DNA from 3 places in the Pseudoalteromonas sp. GW168-MNA-CIBAN-0100 genome. Region 2 is predicted to be linked to each of the others. Evidence: predicted binding sites of a transcription regulator. Region 2 holds the regulator's gene; each other region holds the start of a gene.

Region 1 (7,835 bases), on a different contig from region 2:
ATCCAACGTTTCTTTGACACGTGTTTTAAGGGTCATGTCGAGTGAAGATTGCGCTGTTTTAACTTCACAGCCACCGCGCTCAAGAGTGGGCTCTGCCATTAATTGCCAGTTATTATCAATAATGGTTTGTTCGCCGTAGCTCTCTTTTATGAGTTCTAAGTCTTCGGGGTTTAAATGGATTCGTACTTTTTCTTGCTCCGCATTAAGTGAATCAATACTTTGCTTTAAAGTATGTAAAATCACTTCAGGCGATGTTTTTACTTCTTGATAAATAACAGCTTCCGCCAACATGCTAGCAAGTTGCACTAATTGCTTTTCAGCTTGTTCGTCCACTTTATCTAGCGGTGCAGTTAGCCCCTCTAAAATGGCTTTTAAACTTGTTAACTGCTCTTCAATTAATGGTTTTACATCTTCAAGGCCTTGTGTCTTACCTTGCTCTAAGCCTTCTTTGTAGCCTGCTTCTTTACCTTCGCCAACGCCTTTTTCAAAGCCGTCTATGTAGCCTTGCTCATGACCTTGTTTAAGGCCTTCTTCGTACGCGTCTTGTCTAATGCGTTCAAGCTCAACCATGGTAAGCGCAGGGAGTTCTGGTTCTTGTGGCTCATCAATAGGCATTTCTTCGGCTAATTCTTTTTTGTACAACTCACTAAGCGGTGTGCCGTAAGCCGTAGAGCGATTGCCAAAGCTGCTCTCATCTGGTGCTACATCCGGAATAGCCCAGTTTTTTAATAATTCATCTGCTTCATCAGCCCGAAGTGTGCGTCCTTTGAGTTTGCTCATGGTTTACAGGAACTCCTCGCCACCGCCGCCGCCCAGCTGAATTTCACCTGAGTCAGATAAACGACGCGCTGTTGATAAAATCTCTTTTTGCGCCGCTTCTACTTCGCTTATACGTACCGGGGCCATAGCTTCTAAATCATCAGCAAGCATTTCGGCTGCACGTTTAGACATATTGCCCAGTATTTTGTCTTTAAGCGCATCGTCGGTGCCCTTAATTGCTTTCATTAATACGTCTTGTTGTACTTCTCGTAGGATTGCTTGAATACCACGGTCTTCAACATCCATTAAGTTTTCAAACACAAACATTAAGTCTTGAATTTGCTGCGACATCTCTTCGTCATGTTCACGAATAGAGTCCATTAACTGCCCTTCTACATTGGTATCTAGGTAGTTCATAATATCTGCAGCAGCTTTTAAGCCACCCATTTTAGCGGCTTGTGCACCTGCTTGGCCGGCAAATTGTTTTTCCATGATTTCGTTTAGCTCTTGCAGTGCTGCTGGCTGAACTTCTTCAAGGTTTGCAATACGCATGGTTAAATCTAAGCGCACTTTTTCAGGGAACTGAGCAATAATCTCAGCTGACTGCTCTGGCTCTAAATACGATAATACAATGGTTTGAATTTGTGGATGCTCATTACGAATAATGTTTGCTACCTGCTTAGAGTCCATCCATTTTAATGAATCCAAGCCTTTAGCGCCTGAGCCCATAACAATTTGGTCAATAAGGCTAGCGGCTTTGTCTTCACCAAGTGCTGCTGTAAGCGCTTTTTTAATAAAGTCTTCTGACTGAAAACCAATGGTACTAAAGCTTTGAATTTGTTCTATAAACAAGTTGTGTACAGCGCTAATCTTAGCTTGTGATAAGTCCTGTAACCCGGCCATCGCCATACCCACTTTTTGCACCTGTTTAGGTTCTAAGTGTTTAAGGATTTGCGCGGCATCTTCTTCTGATAAACTCAAAAGTAATATAGCGGCTTTATCTACCCCATCTAGCTTATCAACATCAAAGGCTGGCGGGAGTTGTTTTTGTTCTTGATCAGTCATCTTCTGTTAACCACGCTTTGACTACTTGTGATGATAGTTCTGGTTCGTTAGCTACAAGGGCACGAATTGCTTTAAGTAAATCTTCGTCGCCATGTAAATCCGGTAACTGCAGTGTACCATCACTTGAGAAACCAACCGAAGCAGAATCAAAGTCTTTATTTAGCATATCAAGCGTGTTGTCGCCAATATCTACGCCTGAACTTAATGCATCTTCGTCGTATTCTTCTAGTGTATCGTCTGGGTAAATTAAGCGTTTAAGCATTGGTTTTACTACTGCCATTATCAATACAATGATAACTAAGGCGCCTAATACAAGGCGGGCTATTTTCATAAACCAGTCTTGTTCCCACAGTGGCACTTCTATTGCTAAATTTGTTTCTTCACGTACAAACGGCACTGTTACGACTTCAAGTGCATCACCACGTTGCATATCAAAACCTACACCACCTTGTAGTAAGCGACGAATATTTGACAATGCCTCTACCGAGCGTGGAGTCATGGTTGTTTCACCGTTTTCTCCCACTTTAGCAATGTAGTCAACAGCAACTGATACGCTTATCCTACGTATTACACCACTTTGCTGGCGCTTATGAGAAATTGTAGTATCGAGTTCATAATTACGTGTGGCTTCTTTGTGGCTGCGTGTTGGTGACGTAGCTGTGCCTGCACCACCTTGCCCCGCAACCTCAGGAATGTTCGAATTTAACGGTGGCTGATTTGTAAGCGCACCTGGAATACCAACAGCTAGGCCGCCAATGTTATTTTCTTCAAATGTGGTTTCGCTTCTAACCGCTGGTAGGTCTGGGTTATAACGCTTTTGAGTTTCCTCAATCGAGCTAAAGTCCATGCTCAAATCAACTTGGGCTGTATAGTTTGCAAGCCCTACAACCGGTATTAAAATACTGTCTATTTTTTCAAGGTACTCTTGTTCGCGCTTACGTTCTAAGTCGTATTCTTTACGAGAGCGTGCTGCTAATGAGCTTTGCGAACCTGAATTTAGTAATCGACCATTTTGATCGGTAACAGTAACTCGCATAGGCTCTAAACCCTGTACTGCCGAGGCAATCATATCAACAACAGAATCTACTTCTTCACGGTCGAGTGAGCGACCACGCTTAAGCGTTAATACAACAGTTGCTGATGGTTTTTTCTCTCTACGCGCAAATACGTTTTCTTTAGGAATGGCTAACAATACTTTAGCGCGAGTAATATTATTAAGCTCTTCAATGGTGCGTGCTAATTGCTGTTCACGGCCATGTTTTAGGCGTTCGCGCTCTAAGCGTTGGCTTACACCAAAGCCCATATCTTGCATAATTATATCAGAGCCTGATGCAGGGCCTTGATCTAACCCTTCGCGGGTCATTAACAATTTAATGTTTTGGTATTCGCTTTCATCAACCGATACAACGTTGCCATCTAGTTGATATTCAATTTGTTGCGCATCTAAAAAGTCGAGCGTTTGAATAAGCTCTTCAGTTTGCATTTTGCCTAACGGGCGCATATCTGGCTGACGAGCCCAAATAATAATGAAAATCGCGATAGCTAAACAAATAGCCAATGCTATAACCAATGTTACTTGGCGCAATACATCAACACCATTTAAAGCACTTAAGTAGCCTGACTTTTGTTCTTGTTGATCATCACCACCACTTTGGTCAATACCGCCACCAGCAAGTGCTAGGTCTGTAGATTGGTTAGATTGCGCCACAATAATTCTCCACTACCTAATTAAACAGGCATGTTCATGATTTCTTTATAAGCTTCAACAAGTTTATTACGAACCTGTACTGTAGCCTCAAAAGCAACTGACGATTTTTGAGAAGCAATCATCGCTTCAGCAAGCGATACACTTCGATCACCCATCTCAACTGCTGTTACTTTTTGAGCGGCATCTTGTTGTAATCCATGCACTGAATTTAGTGCATCACTTAGCATGTCGCCAAACTGGGAAGTAGAAGTAGGTTGAACTTGAGTCGGCAATTTATTTATTTGATTATTACGGCCGGCTTCTAAAGCCATTGATTGCATTTCTTGAAATACAGCACTGTTTTGAATTTTCATAATTTATCTCTGACACGCAGTGAACTCTTACAAGTAATAAAGCACAAAACATGCCAAATAATTAATCATTAAAATACAATAGGTTAACTTCAATTTGTGTTAGTCAGAGTTTTGACAACCCTAAGTTCGCAGCGCAAACTTAGGGTTTATAGGAGGTTATGCAGGAAGTGAAATACCTAAATCGCGCATTTGCGCTAGTTTATAACGTAAAGTTCGTGGGCTTATGCCCAACGTTTCGGCAACGTCTTTACGCTTGCCTTGGCAACGCGCAAGGGTTTCTAAAATAATACGATGCTCTTTGTCTTTAAGCTCATCTTTATAGCTACCGGTATCTGCCGCTAGTAAACCTTGATTAGGCTCATCCTCAGCATGCAATTTTTCATCATAATATGCAGAGCTTAACGTGCTTTTATCAACACCTTTATCTGCATGAGCTAATTCTGTTGGCGATACTGTTTGCGCTGGTGCCAATGATGGCTCCATAACAAAGTTATTAGATACTAAGTTTTCGATAAAAATAGCATGCTCGTTTATTGTGTTACCCGTGCGCAATATAAGTGCACGCTGTATAACGTTATCAAGCTCGCGCACATTACCAGGCCACGCGTGAGCCAGTAACTTTTGCTCGGCAGCTTTATCTAAGTACGCCATAGGCTCTTTGCTTTTACTTATATGGCGCTCAATTAAATGCTTAGCCAATACAATAATATCGCCAGGGCGTTGGCACAATGGTCGCCACATTAGTGGAAAAACATTAAGCCTGTAATATAAATCTTCTCTAAACTGATTTTCAGACACGGCTTCTTTTAAATCACGATTACTGGTTGCCAAAATACGTACATCGAGCTGGATTGTTTTACGACCCCCTAAACGCTCTACTTCACGTTCTTGCAGTACGCGTAAAAGTTTAGCTTGTAGCCCTAAGTCCATCTCAGTAATTTCATCAAGTAAAATAGTCCCGCCCTGTGCTTGCTCAAACTTACCCGGACATGCTTGAATCGCGCCCGTAAAAGCCCCTTTTTCATAACCAAATAACGTGGCTTCGAGCATATTTTCAGGTATGGCCGCACAGTTAATTGCCACAAATGGCTCATTACACCGGCTCGACTTATCATGAATATAACGCGCAAGTACTTCCTTACCCGAACCACTTGGGCCAAGTACCATTACACTTGCATCAGAGCGTGCTACTTTACTCGCAAGCTCCAATAATTGAATACTAGTTGGGTCGGCAACAATGGGGCCATCGGTTTCTTTTGCTTTTTCAGGCAAATAACGACTCACCATATTTAACAGCACTTCAGGTGCAAATGGTTTAGCCATGTAGTCAATTGCACCTAGGCGCATGGCTTCTACCGCATCGTCGATTGTGGCGTACGCCGTCATCATCAATACAGGTAAATCAGGGTGGTTTAATTTAATACTGCGTAGTAAATCAAGGCCACTCATTGCGCCCATTTGCACGTCGCTTACAACAAGCGAAAATTGATCTTTTTTAAGCAGTAACATTGCTTGCTCAGCACTGTTGGCTGCAACACATTCAATACCCGACATTTCAAGGGTATCTATTAAGGCTTCACGAAGCCCAGCGTCATCTTCGACAACTAAAATAGTGTTACTCATAATGAACCCTCTAGTTTAGATGTTGTCTTAATAGGCAGTAACAAGCTAAAGCAGGCACCACCCTGCGTATTATTGGTCACATCAACACGGCCTTGGTGCGCACTAGCTACCGAACTCACTACAGCAAGTCCTAAACCTGTGCCCTGACTTTTTGTAGTAAAAAATGGTTCAAAAATTTTATCGCTTTGGCTTAAATCAACACCTGGGCCATTGTCGCTCACACTAATACGAACCATATCTAAATCTTTTAAATCTCTTTGTGCGCTAATTTTTACTTTTGCACCGCCGCCGATAACTTGAATACTATTGTGCACAAGATTTTGAATAGCACTGGCCAATGCCGTTTTATTACCGACTATTTGTATATCTGGCTCTGGTAAGCTTACATCCAGTTCACTTTCATTAAGTGCGACCATCGCATCAGCGCCCGCTTTAACTTCTGTTAAAAGCTGCTGCATTGAAACTTGCTCAACAACCTGCTGATCGCCACTTTTAGCAAATAACAGCATGTCGTTTACTTGAGTTTCTAAATCTTTTAAACGCGACATTAACTTTGTTTGAAAGTTATCGCGAGATGCTTCGGGTAAGCGCTTTGACCCTAAATTAGCGGCGTAAAGCATAGCGGCTGAGAGCGGCGTACGGACTTGATGCGCCAGTGACGCAACCATTTTACCCAGCGCGCTTAATCGCTGCATATGTGCAACACGTTTTTGTAAGCGGCGAGTTTCGGTTAAATCCGTCATTAAAATAAGTTGCCCAGGCTCTGGTGCTAAAGCGGTAATATCAAGCTTTATTAGGCGCCCGTCTTTTAAAGACACTTCGTGGCCATCATCTTGATGCGGCCTAAAAGAGCGCTGAATAACATTAAACCAGCGTTCGCCTTCAAGTGGCTCGCCAAGCATATCAATCGCTATTTGATTCGCTTTTGCAATCAAGCCTTTGCCATCAAGTACAACCACGCCTGCTGGCATGGTATCAACCAAGTGCGAAAGCCAACTTGCTTGCTTGCGCAGATCGCTTAATTCACCAATGTACTCCTCTTGAAGTAAACATGGGTTATACTGATTTGCAGAAAAAAACTGTGGTTTTAGCACGCTAGCAAGGGCCATAATCAAATCTCGAATTGATGTAGATATATGTCTAAATGCACGATTTATACCAAAATTTATTTACATACTTATCATTAAGTTACATCAATAATTTGAGCGACATTAAAATGACGCACACAAAAAGGAATAATAATGAGTGAGCAAATAAAGTGCCGTTGCCCGTGGCTCGACACCACTAAACCCGACTACGTTATTTACCACGATGAAGAATGGGGCGTCCCTCTTTATGATGATACAAAGCTGTTTGAATTTATTACGCTTGAATCAGCGCAAGCGGGTTTAAGCTGGTATACAATTTTAAAAAAACGCAGCGGTTATAAAAAAGCATTTGCTAATTTTGATGTAAATAAAGTGGCACAATTCACACAAGATGATATTGAGAGATTAATGCTTAATGAGGGTATTGTGCGCAATCGCTTAAAAATTGCGGCAACTGTTAACAACGCAAAGTGCTTTATAGAAATACAAAAAGAATTTGGTAGCTTTAGTAACTACCAATGGCAGTTTGTGGATAATAAGCCGATTATAAGTAATTTGAATAACGTTGAGGATTATCCTGCAATTACAGAGGCATCAACCGCATTTGCTAAAGATTTAAAAAAACGCGGCTTTAAGTTTTTAGGGCCTACAACAGTTTATGCTCACATGCAGGCCTGCGGCATGGTTAACGATCACAGTAATGAGTGTTTTAGAAAAGAAGAAATTATTAAGGCTTTAAGCGGTAAGTGATTAAAAACCATAAAAGTGATTTGTTCACAAAGAGGTTAAGAGACGCTGCGCTTTAGAGAAGTAAAGCGTAAGTTGACTATGGTTTCTCATTTACCTTCGTTTTTCACGCGAGCAGTCTAGCGTCTACAACAAAAGTAAAAACCGTGTAGGTGCGAATTTACTTCGCGCTCTTGCTAATATTTTTAAGTAAAGTGCGGTATAAAACCGCACCTACAAAACGAGGGGTTATTTATCTACTGTGTTTGGCCAATTTATAACTAAACACTGACAGCTGCTTTTAAACCTTAATCTCTTGAAAGATTATACTTTTTCATTTTCTCAACGAGTGTTGTTCTGCGTACACCTAGTATTTCTGCAGCGCGAGCTACAACGTAATCATAGCGCTCTAACGCTTGGGTTATTAAGCTAATTTCAAGTTCGGCTAAATAATCTTTAAGTTCAATACCATCATCTGGCAATAGCCCACTACCCGTTTGGCTAAACTCAGCG
Region 2 (7,835 bases):
ACGGCGACTCTAAAATTCCTGCTTACGACATGATAAAAACGTCAGTTAATATTATGCGCGGTTGTTTTGGTGGTTGTTCGTTTTGCTCAATTACGGAGCATGAAGGGCGTATTATTCAAAGCCGTTCGCAAGAATCAATTATTGAAGAAATTGAACAGATTAGAGATAAGGTACCCGGTTTTACTGGTGTTATCTCTGATTTAGGTGGCCCAACGGCAAATATGTATAAACTGCGTTGTACTAGCAAAAAGGCAGAAAGTACCTGTAGACGTTTATCATGTGTGTATCCTGAAATTTGTAAGCATATGGATACAGATCATACGCCAACAATAGACTTATACAAAAAAGCACGTGAAGTTAAGGGTATCAAAAAGGTATTGATTGCTTCTGGTGTTCGTTACGACTTAGCTGTACGCGACCCGCGTTACGTTAAAGAATTAGTAACGCATCATGTAGGTGGCTACTTAAAAATAGCGCCAGAGCATACAGAAGATGGTCCATTATCAAAAATGATGAAACCAGGTATGGGGGCGTACGATCAATTTAAAGAATTATTTGATAAGTACTCTAAAGAAGCCGGTAAAAAGCAGTATTTAATTCCTTACTTTATATCTGCTCACCCAGGGACAAAAGATGAAGACATGGTAAACATGGCGTTATGGCTTAAATCGAATGACTTTAAGCTTGATCAGGTACAAAATTTTTACCCGTCACCTATGGCTAATGCGACGACTATTTACCACACAGAAATGAACTCTTTACGTAATATAAAAAACAATACAGAAGTTGTTCCAGTACCTAAAGGTGCTCGTCAACGTAGATTACATAAAGCTATTTTACGCTACCATGATGCAGCAGGTTGGCCGATGATACGTGAAGCACTGCGTAAAATGGGTAAAGCTAATTTAATTGGTAAAGGGCCTAACTGTTTAGTGCCTGAAGAAGGGCGTGATGAAAAAGCAGGTAAAGGTGGCAGTAAAGGCGGACGTCCGGCACTAACGCGACATACCGGTTTTAGCCAATTTAAAAAGGCAAACACTAAACCAAAAGTAGGCGGTAATCGTCAAAGTACACGTTAGTGATTCAATCTATTAATAACTAGGGCGTGTTGATCTTTGGTGGGTGAATTTGCAGCAGTATGTTTGGTTTTTAGGCAAGGCGGAGCCTATGTAGTGTGGTTATTCCCCATGAATAGGCGATAACGCAGCATAAATACCAAACATGCGCTGCCCTTTGGGTTCTTTCTAGGGACGATTAACTCTTTGTTGCTCGGTTTTTACTTAGCCCACTAGGTTACAAACCTCGCGCCGCGATTTAATCGCCCCTAGATTGAACAAATTTCAATCCACAAAGATCAACACGCCCTAGTAGATTAGTTTAATTACGCTAAGGGTTTTTAAGCCCTTTTCATGCGTAAATTAAGTAAACCTTGCTCTTTATTATCTATATTATTGTAGGTGATAAAGAGCGAGCTTTTAGAAACCCCTCTTGAGATAGCACGTATTTAGTGTCTATATACTTGCAGTTAGTTTTTTCTTAAAACGTTGATGATAACCACAAACGTAATTTAAGTGACCATAACGGCTGAATGCCTGTTAGCCCTTGCGTCATTTTATTATCTTTTAAGATTATATAAGATGGCGTGACTTGCCCTTGCCAATCGGCAAATATCTCACCGTGTTGATCGTTGACAGTGATAAAACTGTAGCCATGATCATTTAGATACTCATGTATTTTTTGATCCGAACCTGATTTTATTGCGATGCTCACTACAGGGTAGTTATTCTCGTTCGCGAGTTTGTTTATGGCAGGGGAGGTAATACTACAAATAGGGCACCAAGTTCCCCAAAAATAGACAAGTGTTGGTTTATCTTGGCTCATTGCTGCTAAATCAATGTTTTGCCCTTTATAATCTATTAATTGTAATTGAGGATTTGCTGGCATAACAGGTTGTCGCCACCAATTTACAGCGTTATAAATTACGAAAAATATGAGACCATATATCAACACACTTTTTAATATTGATAGGCCTTTTTGTTTTGGCGTTTTTTTAGGTGTGTCTTTTTTATTTTTGGTATCCGTTGTCATAGTTGCAGCTTTACCCTAAGTGTTTTTTACTTTAGTTATTTGCAAAAGTTTCTAATTTAAACCAGCAACCAAGTAGCAGTACCTAAAAAGGCGAATATACCCACAATATCTGTCACCGTGGTTAGCACCACACTCCCTGCAAGTGCTGGGTCTATATTCATTCTTTTAAGAATAATAGGGATACTCGCACCAGCAACACCTGCCACCACTAAGTTCATAAACATAGCGAAGGCGAGTACGCCACCAAGCATAAAGTCCCACTGCCATAGGGCAATAACACCTGCAATTAACAACGACCACAAAACACCGTTTAACGCGCCAATAGCAAGCTCTTTCATCATCAAGAAACGTTGGTTTGTTTGATTTATATGACCTACCGCAATACCACGAATAACAAGCGTTAATGATTGGCTACCTGCAACACCGCCCATAGAAGGGACAATACCGTTAAGTACAGCTAAAATAGGTAAAACATCTAAAGTGCCTTCAAAAAAGCTAGCTACAAAAGCAGCTGCAAGTGCAGTTAGTAAGTTGACACCTAACCAAACTGAGCGTTTTTTAGAGCTTTTTAGTACTGGCGCAAAGGTATCTTCTTCATCATCAAGGCCGGCTAAGCCCAATAAACTATGCTCAGCATCTTCGCGGATTACGTCAACGATGTCATCGATAGTGACACGACCAAGGAGCTGATCGTTATCATCAACTACGGGGGCCGATATCCAATTATGACGTTCAAATAATTGCGCGACTTCACTTTCATCCATAGAGATTGGAATGGATTCACAATCTTCATCCATTAAATCGCGAACAATTTTTTCTGGCGGGTTAGTTAATAATGTACTTAGCGATAAAGCGCCTATAAAGCAGTTATGCTTATCAACAACGTACAAGTCATCGGTACCTTCTGGCAACTCACCGCGTAGCCTAATATACCTAAGTACAACATCGAGCGTAACGTCAGGGCGAATGGTCACCGTATCGGTGTTCATTAGCGCGCCAGCAGAACGCTCTTGATACGAAAGTGCTTGTGTTGCACGTTCACGGTCTTGAATGTCCATCGCGCTAACAACGTCTTTATAAACGGTGTCTGGCAGACTACGTAATACTTCACCTAAGTCATCGTGGCCCATATCTTCTGTTGCGGCTGCAATGTGCTTAGGTTCCATTTGGGCAATAATGCCTAAACGAACATCTTCTGATAGTTCTTCAAGAACATCGCCTTGCACATCAGGATCAACCAACTGCCAAAGGAGTCGGCGAATTTTATGCGGTGATGATTCTAATAATAATGCGGTATCACAAGGAGCTGTTTTTGCGAGCATGCGCCTAACTTGAACAAATTGACCACTATTGAGTGACTTAGTCACCTGTTTTAGTTGCTGTAGTGGGTAATCTTGTTCAAAAGCTTCAGGCATTGGCGTCCTTTATAAATTTTTATATTATTTTATGGGGAGAGGTGAGTTAACTGGCGTCACTAACCGTATTTATTTTATATATCTGTTTTAGTTGGGGCATTAGTAATGCGAGCATTATTTTTATAACTGTTTATTCTTGTTCATTAAAACGTTGTGCTATTAATTCTCCAACAGCATGTAAAGCTTGCTCAGAATCGGGGCCTTTGCATACAACTTTTACTTCTTTGCCTTGGCTACTTTCAAGTAACATTAGTGCAAGTACGCTATCGCCTGCAGCTTCTTTGTCATCTTGAAATAATGTAATTGTCGCATCAAACTGCACAGCCAATTGGGCAAGCACGGTGGCTGCTCTGGCATGCAATCCTAATTTGTTTTTTATTAAAAAAGTGTCTTCACAATGCATAACTTACTCTACCTAAGCTGAACAGGTGATTATTCAGCTATATTATTTTTCTTGTTCGCGATGGCGAATTTTCACATTGGGATGTGTCATTGCAAAACTTTCACCGATAGTTTGCGCTAAATATACAGAGCGATGTTGTCCGCCTGTACACCCAATGGCAATGGTTAAATAACTGCGGTTATTTCGCTCTAAGTGCGGTAACCACGTTTGTACAAATGTTTGAATTTGCCATGTGAATTTTTGCACTATACTGTGATTGGCCAAATAATCTTTAACGGGTTGATCTAACCCATTTAAAGGTTTTAATTCAGGTTCCCAATGTGGATTTGGTAAAAAGCGTGCATCAAATACGTAATCTGCTTCTTTTGGTATGCCGTGTTTAAAACCAAACGATTCAAAAGTGACAATCAGTTGTTTATCTTTTTTACCTAAAATCTTTTCACGAATAGATTCAGCGAGTTGATGAACACTCAAATCAGTCGTGTCTATCATAAAGTCGGCGCGGGTGATTAATACATCAAGTAATTCTTTTTCTTTTTTGATGGCTAAATCAAGAGGCAACGAGTCAATTGATAGTGGGTGTAATCTACGAGTTTCAGAAAAACGTTTTATCAATGTTTGATCGTCGCTATCTAAATAAAATAACGTAGGGTTTGCAAAGCCTGGCAAGTATTCAAGAATATCGTTAAATTCATCTTGTTGTTTAGGGATGTTCCGTACATCAATGCTAACAGCAATTTTATCGTAGCTATCAGACACACTGCGAACTAATGAAGGAAGCAAGTTAACTGGAATATTATCTACGCAATAATAACCTAAATCTTCTACAATGCGTAAAGCAACCGACTTTCCAGAACCAGAACGGCCGCTTATGATAATTAACTCCATTTAACACCCTTTATAAAACTATGATTGATTGACAATAACTTGGTAAAGCTCAGTATCTGATTTTGCACTGCGTAACTGTTTACAAAAATCTTTGTTGTTTAGTTTATCAGCAATGGTTGCTAGAGTCTTTAAGTGCTGCTGGTTATCGCCATCTGGTACGATGAGTGCGACGAAAATATCAACAGGGCGATTATCGATTGCATCAAAATTTATTGGAGTTTCGCTAACGAGTACTAAAGCCAAAGGCTCTTCTGCACCGCTCATTCTTCCATGAGGAATGGCAATGCCACGCCCTATACCTGTACTACCCAATTTTTCTCTGCTCATTAAAGCATTAAGAATATCTTGTTGCGGTAAATACGGAAGTTTGTCGTGAGCAAGTTCGCTAATGAACTCTAAAATTCTTTTTTTGCTATTAAAAAGGACCGCAGCTTTGCTGCAGTCCTGGCATATAAGTGAGCTTAATTTCATCATATTAGTGTCGAGCAAGCTTCTCTTTGTGTTTAATTACTTGTCGATCGAGCTTGTCGATCAACGAGTCAATGGCGGCATACATATCTTGATGTTCTGTAGAGGCAAATAACTCAGCACCGCTTACGTGTATGGTGGCTTCTGCTTTTTGATTTAATTTTTCTACATCGAGAATGACATGAACATTATTAATATGATCAGAGTGTCTTTCTAGCTTCGCAAATTTGGTATTAATATAGTCTCTTAGTGAATCGGTTAATTCTACGTGACGACCAGTTAAGTTTAGTTGCATAAGCATTACCCTCTTTTTTTGCGTCTTAAATCAAACTTTTACGTTGATTTGACGGTGGAATAGCCAGAGATTCGCGGTATTTTGCGATTGTACGTCTCGCTACTTTAATTCCTTGCTCAGCCAATATATCCGCTATTTTGCTATCACTCAATGGTTTTGCTGAGTTTTCTGCTGCGATTAATTTTCGGATAAGCGCACGGATTGCTGTAGATGAACATTCACCACCGTTTTCGGTGCTTACATGGCTTGAGAAAAAGTATTTAAGCTCAAATATACCACGGGGTGTGTGCATATACTTTTGGGTTGTTACGCGCGAAATTGTTGATTCGTGCATTTCTACCATTTCAGCAACATCATTTAAAACCATTGGTTTCATGGCTTCAGGACCGTGTTCAAAAAAGCCTTGTTGTTGCTTAACAATACAATTTGTTACTTTTAATAGCGTGTCGTTTCTACTTTCTAAGCTTTTAATAAACCATTTAGCTTCTTGTAAATGCGAGCGAATAAACTGGCTGTCACCACTGGATTTTACAGTGCGAGACATTGCCGCGTATTGGCTATTAACACGAATTTTAGGCATGCTGTCTGGGTTTAACTCAACAACCCAGCGGCCTTTAATTTTTTTAACTGACACATCAGGAATAACATACTCAGATTCTTCTCTTACAATAGTATCTGCAGGTTTAGGGCTTAGAGTATGTATTAATGTCATTACTTCCTTAAGCTCTTCTTCTTTGAGCTTAGTTTTCTTCATTAATGTACGATAGTCACGAGCAGCTAATAAATCAATATGCTCGGTTAAAATCATTTTTGTTTCATTAATGTAAGGTGTTTCTTTATCAAACTGGTTAAGCTGAATACACAAACACTCTTGTAAACTACGTGCAGCAATACCAACAGGATCAAACAGTTGGATGCGTTTTAATACAGCTTCAATTTCATCAAGTTCGACTTCGTTATCATCTTCGTTTTCTTGATTAAAGCTTTCTAAAATCTCTTCGCAGCTTAGTGTTAAAATACCTGAATCATCGACGGCTTCTACAATCGCAATAGCAATAGCTTCGTCTGTAGGGCTAAATGGCGTTAGTTGTAACTGCCACATTAAATACTCATGGAGCGTTTCAGTAGAGGCGCCTTGGTATATTGATTCGTCTTCAGGCATCGGACCCGATGATGCTGCTGGGGCGGCACTCATGTACTCATCCCAACTAACATCCATAGCCATGTCGTCACTTAGCGTGTCTTTTGCAAGTGCTTCACCACTATCTTGTTCGTATTCACTTGGAGCATCATCGGCAGATGCGCTAACAGTTATGTCATCTGTATCTGCTTTTTGCTCGTTTTTACCTGCAGCGTCTTCTGAATAGTCTGCTTCTTCAACCTCTAATAGCGGGTTGCTGTCGAGAGCTTCTTGTATTTCTTGCTGGAGATCCAATGTACTGAGTTGCAACAAACGAATAGCTTGTTGCAGCTGTGGAGTCATTGTAAGTTGCTGGCCCATGCGCAGCTGTAGTGATTGCCTCATGTATCTCTAACAATCCTTTTATGTTGTTATAATTAATACTAGCAGATGCTTAAAGACATGGCGTAAATGTTACAGCCTAAATTGCTCGCCTAAGTAAACATCGCGTACTGTTTTATCATTTAATACGTGTTCTGGAGTACCTGATGCAATCAGCTCCCCATGAGAAACAATGTAGGCTTTTTCACAAACATCAAGGGTTTCTCTTACGTTATGATCGGTAATTAATACACCAATCCCACGATTTTTAAGATGTTCTATTATTTTCTTTATATCTAATACCGAAATCGGGTCAACACCTGCAAATGGTTCATCCAGTAATATAAATTTAGGATCTGCTGCCAGGGCACGTGCTATTTCAACACGACGACGTTCGCCTCCTGACAATGCCATACCTTGGCTATCACGAATGTGTTGTATGCTAAATTCATCTAATAATTTATCGAGAGTGTCTTCTCTAGCTTGTTTATTTAACTCTTTGCGCGTTTCTAAAATGGCCATTAAGTTTTGATAAACAGTCAGCTTTCTGAATATTGAAGACTCTTGCGGTAAGTAGCCAATGCCTAATCTAGCACGACTATGCATAGGTAAAAGAGTAATATCGTTATCGTCTATCGATATTTTACCTTTGTCGCTAGGTACAAGTCCTACTATCATATAAAACGTGGTGGTTTTACCTGCGCCGTTAGGGCCAAGTAAGCCAACAATACTGCCAGCTTTGACTTCAAGGCCGACGTTTTTTACAACTTCACGGCC
Region 3 (7,835 bases), on a different contig from region 2:
TTCAAACGTGCAAATAATGTTCTTATCATAGCGAGTGTTAGCCTTAAAATCATTGTAGTTGATGTAAAAAAGCCACTAAAACTACTTTACCTGTTCTATATGAATCTTTCCTGAAACATTTTGATACCTTTAGGTTACAAATAAGTATTGACCCGGTGATACCCCAAGGTTGCATTGATACCCAGAGGTTACAAAAAATAAAATACTATTACAGGATGAATACTATGAAACAACAGGATATTAAAACTGAAGAGCAATTTATGGGTCAAAACATATGGATTAGTTTAAGCGCAGGGATAGTTTGTTTACTTCTCTGTGTTTACTCACTAATAAAACAAGATCAACATATTGGAGGGCTTTTAACTGTTGGAATGGGCGTTTTTTTTTATATAGTTATAGTGATTATTTATCTCATTAAAGGGGGTTTTCCGTTAAAAATGTATTTTCAATACGCTTATAAAGATGAGTTTCTAAACACCATTGACACTAATGCATATAAACATACAAGTTTTGCATTTGGGTTTTGCCTTCTTGGTGTTTTTTATATAAGCGATGAAATACCTACCGAATTTTCGCATGCAACTATGGCAATATTCTACCTAGGTATCATGCTCTTGGTATATGGCGCTTCATTGCTTTGGCAAAATCGTGATTAGGAGAGGAAATGCAAAATAACATAGCAAAGTATCGAAAAGAGGCCGGGCTTTCACAGCAAAAACTTGCTGATGCTATTAACGTGTCGCGCAAAACAACTTGCTGATGCTATTAACGTGTCGCGCAAAACAATAAGTACCGTAGAAACAAACCGGTTTACGCCGTCGGTAATAATTGCTCTAAAAATAGCAAAGCATTTTAATACCTCAGTTGAAAGCCTATTTGTACTGGATGAAAATGATTGATACATGTTAAAGCATTAGTCTCATTTTATTAGCAAAAATACTGATTTAGTCACTTCAATTACAACGTATGGAGGACAGCGCTGTTGTTATTAGCGTAATTGCGCTAAAATAGACCAGCAAAAAAATATATATCTAAACCGGAGATTCTACAAGGCATGAAAAAACTGCTAATTTCACCGTCAAAAATGACGCTAGGCGAACAAGAAAATCAAATCTATCAGAACATTCTGAAGCAATCTTCAGAGTTAAGCCTTAACCTTATGGCCGTGAAAGTAGAAAACCACCCTGATGATTTTTTACCTTGGTGTTACGAATTGCTAAGTGCAAGCAGAGATCGTATGAACTACGATTTGCTAGAGCCACAGCAGTTACCAGTACTTAAGAAGCTACACGATCAGCTTATTTCAGCTATCAGCTTTTTACAGGTTAAAACTTTACGTATTGCTCCGTGGCCTGTTGTAAGTGTATTTGTAGAACAACACAAAGACGTTATTGCACTTGATGAACAGCTTCGTTTGGTAGACTACATCAAAAGCATTCGTGAACAGTCTCTTAAAGATATGATTCCTGAAGACTTACTTGCGTTTAGCGGTAAGCACATGGCATCACTTGATCCAAGCACATACAACTTTGACGTTGAATGGTTTGCATCTACAAAGAGTGCAAAGAGCTTCCATCAAATGCTTGGTGATTTACCAGGTGCTTTTGACGATGCACTAGTGAATATTCCACTTGAAGGTGATATTACTCAATACGAATATCAACAATTTGTTGCTGCTTATTCAAAAATATTCACCGACAACAACGAAAAACCAACACTTGCGCCTGCAACACGACTGCTTGCAATGCGTCGCCCTGATTTATTTACTCCGATTACAAATAATCGATTAGATGCATTATGTGGTGCCCTTGGTGTTTCTAAACTTAAAAATAGTGATTTTGAGCGTTACTGGCAAGATATCGTAAAAGGTATTCAAGCTATGTCATGGTACAAAATGGCTAAACCTAGTAATGAGTTAGAAGAACAATTGGTTGCTATTAAAGCATTAATTCCATGTTTCTTTCACTACGCTGATGCTAAAACACCAGATAACTCTAACTACATTAAACTGCTAACCAAGCCTAAACGTACTACAACTACAACAGGTAAAACTCAGCGTAGAGGTAAAGAGTCTGCAGAAATTCTAGTAGACCGTGCACTTGCTGCTGACGATATTCCTGAGCATATTCGCAGTAAACGTGATTCAATTGTGAGTGAAGTACAAAAAGGTCGCAGCGTAAACGAAACAATTAGCCTTATGCGCACTATATTCGGCTAAAACCTTCTAATTTAGCCGTACTTTTATGGTGCGGCTAGGTTAATTTATGCACCAGCAGTGTGCGCAACATCTTCCTTCATGTTATATCCCCACCCTATTCATAAAATTCAAGCTCATGTTTTTAATAAATAAAAAATAATTTTTAATAAAAAATAATGAAGCTGGCACATACAGTGCAATTATCCCGTTAGTTAAACAATAAAAAGCCGTCAGCCTAAAGGTTCCGATTACATAATAAAAACCTTGGCGAGCAAAAATCATATAACGGGAAATGGACATGCTAAAACTAAAAAAAACCATCGCTATAAGTGCTATAGCATTAATGGGCGCAACATCTTTAACGTCAACAGCCGTACATGCTGAAGTAACTGCTAATGCAGCGGCAACATCAAACTACTTATGGCGTGGTCAAGAGCAAACTGGGGGCGATGCAGCTATTTCAGGCGGTATTGATTACGCCAATGAATCGGGCTTTTATGCAGGTACTTGGGCTTCAAACGCATCGTGGGCCGATGAAATGACCTATGAGCTTGACTTATATGCAGGCTTTGGTGGCGATATTAACGAAAGTGTTAGCTACGATGTTGGTTATATTTATTACGCTTACCCAGACGCAGCTTCTGAAGCAGACGCAGATTTCTCTGAAATTTACGGTAGCATCAGTGTTGAAGGCTTTACCTTTGGTGCTTCTGTATTAGCAACATCAGCTGCAAGTGGTGATGGTACAGACTTTGGTGATTCACTTTACCTCACAGCTGACTACGGTTTTGCTGTTGGCAGTAACGGCACTGAAATGGCACTTCACTTAGGCCATTACTCTGGTGACTTTATTGGTGATGACAATATTCTAGATTACGGTGTATCAATTTCGAAAGACGGTTTTACTTTTGGTTTGTCTGATACAGATATGGATGATTCAGATATTAAAGCTTACGTTGCTTATTCTGTAGACTTTAATTTATAAGAAAGAATGTGTTACTTGCTGCAACACGAAGGGCCTTTTGGCCCTTTTCTTGTTTTTGAATAAGACCCCTCACACCTGTTAACAAACCGTTACAATTGAATGAAAACAATACATACTTTTTCCTTTATTCTATTACTTAGTCACTGGGCATTTATAACTGCCTAGCCATAAAATAGGTATAAAGGAATAATAATGAAATCACCTAACGCTTTTAGCGCCCTACTCGATATTTATATAAATCCTAGTAAAGCTTTCAATGGTATTGAACACGCCAAAGGTTGGTCATGGTTAGCATTTATATGTATTACCCTTGCTAGTATCGCTAGTGTTTATATTTTTTACTCTAGTGTTGATATGCAGTTTTTGATTAATGAGCAAGTAGCAGCATCAAGTATAGATGCAACAATTGGCGAGCAAAAAGCAATTCGTCAAAGTATAGAGCTAAATGCAGAAAACCAAATTTGGTTTGCTCTGTTTGGCAGCGTAATGGGGCTAGCTATTATGAATGCACTCATGGCACTTTATTATATGCTTGTGGCTAAACAAGATCCTGAATCAGAACATAGCTACGGAGCTTGGTATGGATTCTCTACCTGGACAATGATGCCAGTTGTTATTTCAAGCCTAGGCACAATTGCTCTTGTACTAAGTGCAAGTACAGATCAAATATCTCAACAAGCCGTATTTAGCTACGCATCTATTAACCAATTAATAATAGGACTTGAAATTGGCCATCCTTTTTATAGCTTATTAGAATCAATAAACTTATTTAGCTTTTGGAGCATTGCGCTGGGAATGATCGGCTTAAAATGCTGGACTAATTTTTCAACTAACAAAGCACTCCTATTCTCTGCACTTCCTTCAATCATTATTTTTGGTATTTGGGCAGTCATTGCAGCAATGTAACCACTAGATGGGGGTATGTATTGCCTCCGCATTACTTAATTCACGGATAGATAAAAATGAAAAAAGCAATAATCATCACACTCGCTGTAGGCGCATTTATAGCCCTAATTGTGTCAAAGCAAATTTCTGGCGATGAAAAACAAGCCGAAGTAAATATTGCTCAAGTAGAGCTAGGCGACATTGCTGACTCAATAATGGCTTCAGGTAATTTAGTTTTTAATACACAAGTGCAATTACGCTCTGAAGTGACAGGCCGAGTAGATAAAATATTTGTTCAAGAAGGCCAAGGAGTGAAACAAGGCGATATGTTAATGCGCCTTGATACAACCGCTTTTGAATCTGAAGTTACCCGTAGTAAAGCAATCCTTCGCGCCACAGAGATTGAAATTAAACATAGTAGAACACGCCTTACTAATCTAGAGCGACAACTTAAAAGACAAAAAGACTTATACGATGTCGGTTTAGGTAATCAAGAGAGCTACGAGAATATTGAAAGCGCACGCGATCTGGCTAAAATCGATATTGAATCACGAATAGAGTCGTACAACCAAGCACAAGCATCACTACAAATTGCGCAAGATCGCTTAAGTAAAAGTGTATTTAGAGCTCCAATGAGCGGCTTGCTTGCATCTGTAAATATTAAAGAAGGTGAAACCGTTATAGCCGGTACTACTAATATTATTGGTTCTGATTTGATGTTAGTAGCCGACCCAAGCGCTATTTTAGCCGAGCTACGTGTTGATGAAACCGACATTGCGAGTATTAAGCTTAACCAAAAAGCGAATATTTATGCGGCCGCATACCCCAATAAACCATTTAGCGGCACAGTAATCAATATTGGTACTTCAGCTAAAAACCAAGCAGGCTCTCAAGGTTTATCGTTTAAAGTAAAAGTATTACTCGATACTACTGAGCGCCAGCTATATGCAGGAATGAGTTGTAGAGCAGAGATCGCAACAAGCATTGCCGAAAATGGTCTAAAACTTCCAATAGAGGCAATCCAAAAAGAAGACGATAAAACATTTGTGTGGCGACTAAATAGCGATAATACAGTTAGCAAAATTGCTGTAACTGTTGGAATATCATCTGATATAGAGCAAGCAATTACTGACGGCTTAAATGAAGGCGACAACATTGTTATTGGTCCTGCGCGCCCAGTAAGTCTTCTGACTGAAGGTGATGTAGTAAAACTTAAGTCAGATGCAGACAAGGAAGAAGCCTAATGTCTGCGGTAATCAAACTTGAGCATATTAATAAACAATACAAAATGGGCTCAGAGGTATTTAAAGCACTTGATGATGTAAACGTACATATAATGCAAAACGAATACGTGGCGATTATAGGACCTTCTGGTTCAGGCAAGTCGACCTTGATGAACTTACTAGGTTGTTTAGATACACCCACCAGTGGCGAATACTACTTAAAAGACAAACTAGTAAAAAGTATGACCGAGACAGAGCTAGCTCATCAGCGTAATGAAAGTGTCGGGTTTATATTTCAAAGCTTTAATTTAATACCACGTGCAACCGCACTAGAAAATGTAATGCAGCCTCTAGTGTATCGCTTCATCCCTAGCAAACAGCGCAAGCAACAAGCCCTAGAAGCACTAAAACGGGTAGGTCTCGGTGATAAAGTTAATCATTTATCTAGCCAGCTATCGGGCGGGCAACGTCAACGGGTTGCTATTGCCCGCGCTTTAGTCACAAAACCACATATATTATTAGGAGATGAACCCACAGGTAACCTTGATAGTAAAACGACCCGCGAAATTATGGATTTGTTTGATGAGCTGCATAACGAAGGTCACACTATTATTTTAGTAACACATGAACAAGAAATTGCCGATCATTGCCAACGCGTAATTCGTTTAGTCGACGGTAAAGTGGTAAGTGATGTAACTAAAGATGAAGGAATCAAGCAGCATGTTTAAATCAGCTCTTGCGATAATGGAAGGCACTAAAGCCGCTTTTTCAGCTATTAAAGCTAATGCAATGCGCAGCGCACTGACCTGTTTGGGCATTATTATTGGTGTTGCCGCCGTAGTTACTGTAGTTGCAGTAATGCAGGGTTTTACAAAGCAAATAAATGATCAATTTGCTGATATGTCGCCAGATGTAACAACAATAAAGCCTTACACCAGTATTGAACTCGAAATGGTTGGTAAAAATGCCAAGCTTACCTACGACGATTTTTTAGCTTTAAAGTCGCGTATAAAAGAAGCTGAAACGCTAACTGCCCTAATGTTTACCTGGCGTTTTTCGGGAGGGGCTGAGTATGGAAATAAAAGCCATTCATCGCGTGTAATAGGTACTGAGCAAGACTATCAAAAAGCGTATCGTACTTACCCTGAACTTGGCCGCTTTATTCGTGCTGAGGACGATGATAAGCGAAGAAGGGTCGCATTTATCGGCCCTTCAATCATAGAAAAGCTAAACCTTCCTGAAAACCCAGTAGGTGAATATATAAAGCTAGGTGGTGAATGGTTTAGAATTATTGGCGTTGCTGAAAAACAAGGTAGCTTATTTGGTTTTGACCAAGACGATTACATTAATATTCCAATTAGTACCATGAGTGCTTTAGAAGGCGGAAGTACACAAACTAATGTGCAAATTATGTTTAGGCTGAATGAAGGTACTAACGAAGAACAAGTGCTTGCAAAAATAACCCGTGTATTGCGCCAACTACATAAACTAAAAGAGAAAGATGAAAACGACTTTGAATTTGAAACCGCTGAAAAATCTCGTGCCCAAATAGATAAATTTACCAGCAGTGCTACTGCTATTACTGCTGGTATTGTTGGAATAAGCTTACTTGTTGGCGGTATTGGTGTTATGAATATAATGCTAGTGTCGGTAACTGAACGCACACGCGTTATTGGTACATTAAAAGCACTAGGCGCAACACCTGGTTTTATTATGCTGCAGTTTTTAGTTGAAGCCGTTGTGCTTTCACTCTTTGGTGGTTTAATAGGACTCATTATAGGATATGGCGCCGCAGGGCTTATTTCGTTTTTAGTCCCTAGTATGCCTGATGCATATATACCAGCATGGGCTGTAATACTATCGTTCGGATTTACATCAATGATTGGGATTATATTTGGTTTAGCCCCTGCTATTAAAGCAGCAAGACTAAACCCTATAGATGCACTGCGTTACGAATAACTATTTTAAATAATTATTTAGCTTTAAATGGTACCTTATTACATTGTACTTCTACTGTTTTAGGGTACCAAGCTGGGCCGATTTGATTCACAACCACCTCAGCTAAACCATTAGTAAACGATTTATACGTATGAACACTTTGCCACTCCCCTTGTGGGCAATGTGTTGTTAAATCTAACGGCTCTGATCCCTCGTACAACGCAAGTGCAAAATTATGATGCCACTGTGAGCTTTTTAGCGTTTTATTGCTTACTTTGCTCTGTATACCGTTATCAAAGTAAATATTTGTACACCCCGTTAAAATAATCAGTGTGCAACCGGCTGCAAATAGCTTGATGCTCATAATGTCTCCCCTAGTATTTGCTCTTGGCACCACACTTTAATGGTATGGGGCGAGTATATTCCAAGCGTAATTAAACTCAGCGCTCCATCACTAAACGTTTGTTGTGACTGCATTTGAATAACCGGTGTATTTGAACATATTTGTTTTACGTCTACCCGCTGCTCACCCACTAATCCCCATAAATAAAATGGGCGGCTATCTTCGAAATTAGCTTGGCTCGTTATTTTTGCTGTTGCCTGTGGC

Evidence for each region. The regulator sigma-54, encoded in region 2, starts transcription at its own class of promoters, with help from an activator protein. The targets are predictions, from matches to a motif close to GTTGGCACGNNNNTNGNNT.
Region 1: fliE (flagellar hook-basal body complex protein FliE) is a predicted target of sigma-54. The motif match lies at 3,925-3,943, and genes of this name have one in related genera.
Region 3: AAEY62_RS13405 (TorF family putative porin) is a predicted target of sigma-54. The motif match lies at 2,379-2,397, and genes of this name have one in related genera.

What each region holds. Positions count from the first base shown of each region.
Region 1 covers NZ_JBEOOL010000016.1:38,372-46,206, reverse strand. Annotated here, with positions in the region: gene fliH (flagellar assembly protein FliH) at 1-780, opposite strand, end outside; gene fliG (flagellar motor switch protein FliG) at 784-1,824, opposite strand; gene fliF (flagellar basal-body MS-ring/collar protein FliF) at 1,817-3,532, opposite strand; gene fliE (flagellar hook-basal body complex protein FliE) at 3,553-3,885, opposite strand; gene AAEY62_RS11305 (sigma-54-dependent transcriptional regulator) at 4,042-5,508, opposite strand; gene AAEY62_RS11300 (sensor histidine kinase) at 5,505-6,617, opposite strand; gene AAEY62_RS11295 (DNA-3-methyladenine glycosylase I) at 6,750-7,346, shown strand; gene AAEY62_RS11290 (sigma-54 dependent transcriptional regulator) at 7,631-7,835, opposite strand, start outside.
Region 2 covers NZ_JBEOOL010000005.1:12,485-20,319, forward strand. Annotated here, with positions in the region: gene AAEY62_RS03935 (YgiQ family radical SAM protein) at 1-1,079, shown strand, start outside; gene AAEY62_RS03940 (protein disulfide oxidoreductase) at 1,537-2,088, opposite strand; gene mgtE (magnesium transporter) at 2,145-3,503, opposite strand; gene AAEY62_RS03950 (HPr family phosphocarrier protein) at 3,634-3,906, opposite strand; gene rapZ (RNase adapter RapZ) at 3,949-4,794, opposite strand; gene ptsN (PTS IIA-like nitrogen regulatory protein PtsN) at 4,813-5,265, opposite strand; gene hpf (ribosome hibernation promoting factor) at 5,270-5,557, opposite strand; gene AAEY62_RS03970 (RNA polymerase factor sigma-54) at 5,583-7,082, opposite strand; gene lptB (LPS export ABC transporter ATP-binding protein) at 7,152-7,835, opposite strand, start outside.
Region 3 covers NZ_JBEOOL010000020.1:71,550-79,384, reverse strand. Annotated here, with positions in the region: gene AAEY62_RS13420 (hypothetical protein) at 225-656, shown strand; partial or broken gene AAEY62_RS13415 (helix-turn-helix transcriptional regulator) at 665-899, shown strand; gene AAEY62_RS13410 (hypothetical protein) at 1,055-2,218, shown strand; gene AAEY62_RS13405 (TorF family putative porin) at 2,496-3,182, shown strand; gene AAEY62_RS13400 (YIP1 family protein) at 3,375-4,088, shown strand; gene AAEY62_RS13395 (efflux RND transporter periplasmic adaptor subunit) at 4,145-5,311, shown strand; gene AAEY62_RS13390 (ABC transporter ATP-binding protein) at 5,311-6,018, shown strand; gene AAEY62_RS13385 (ABC transporter permease) at 6,011-7,249, shown strand; gene AAEY62_RS13380 (Bor/Iss family lipoprotein) at 7,263-7,592, opposite strand; gene AAEY62_RS13375 (Bor family protein) at 7,589-7,835, opposite strand, start outside.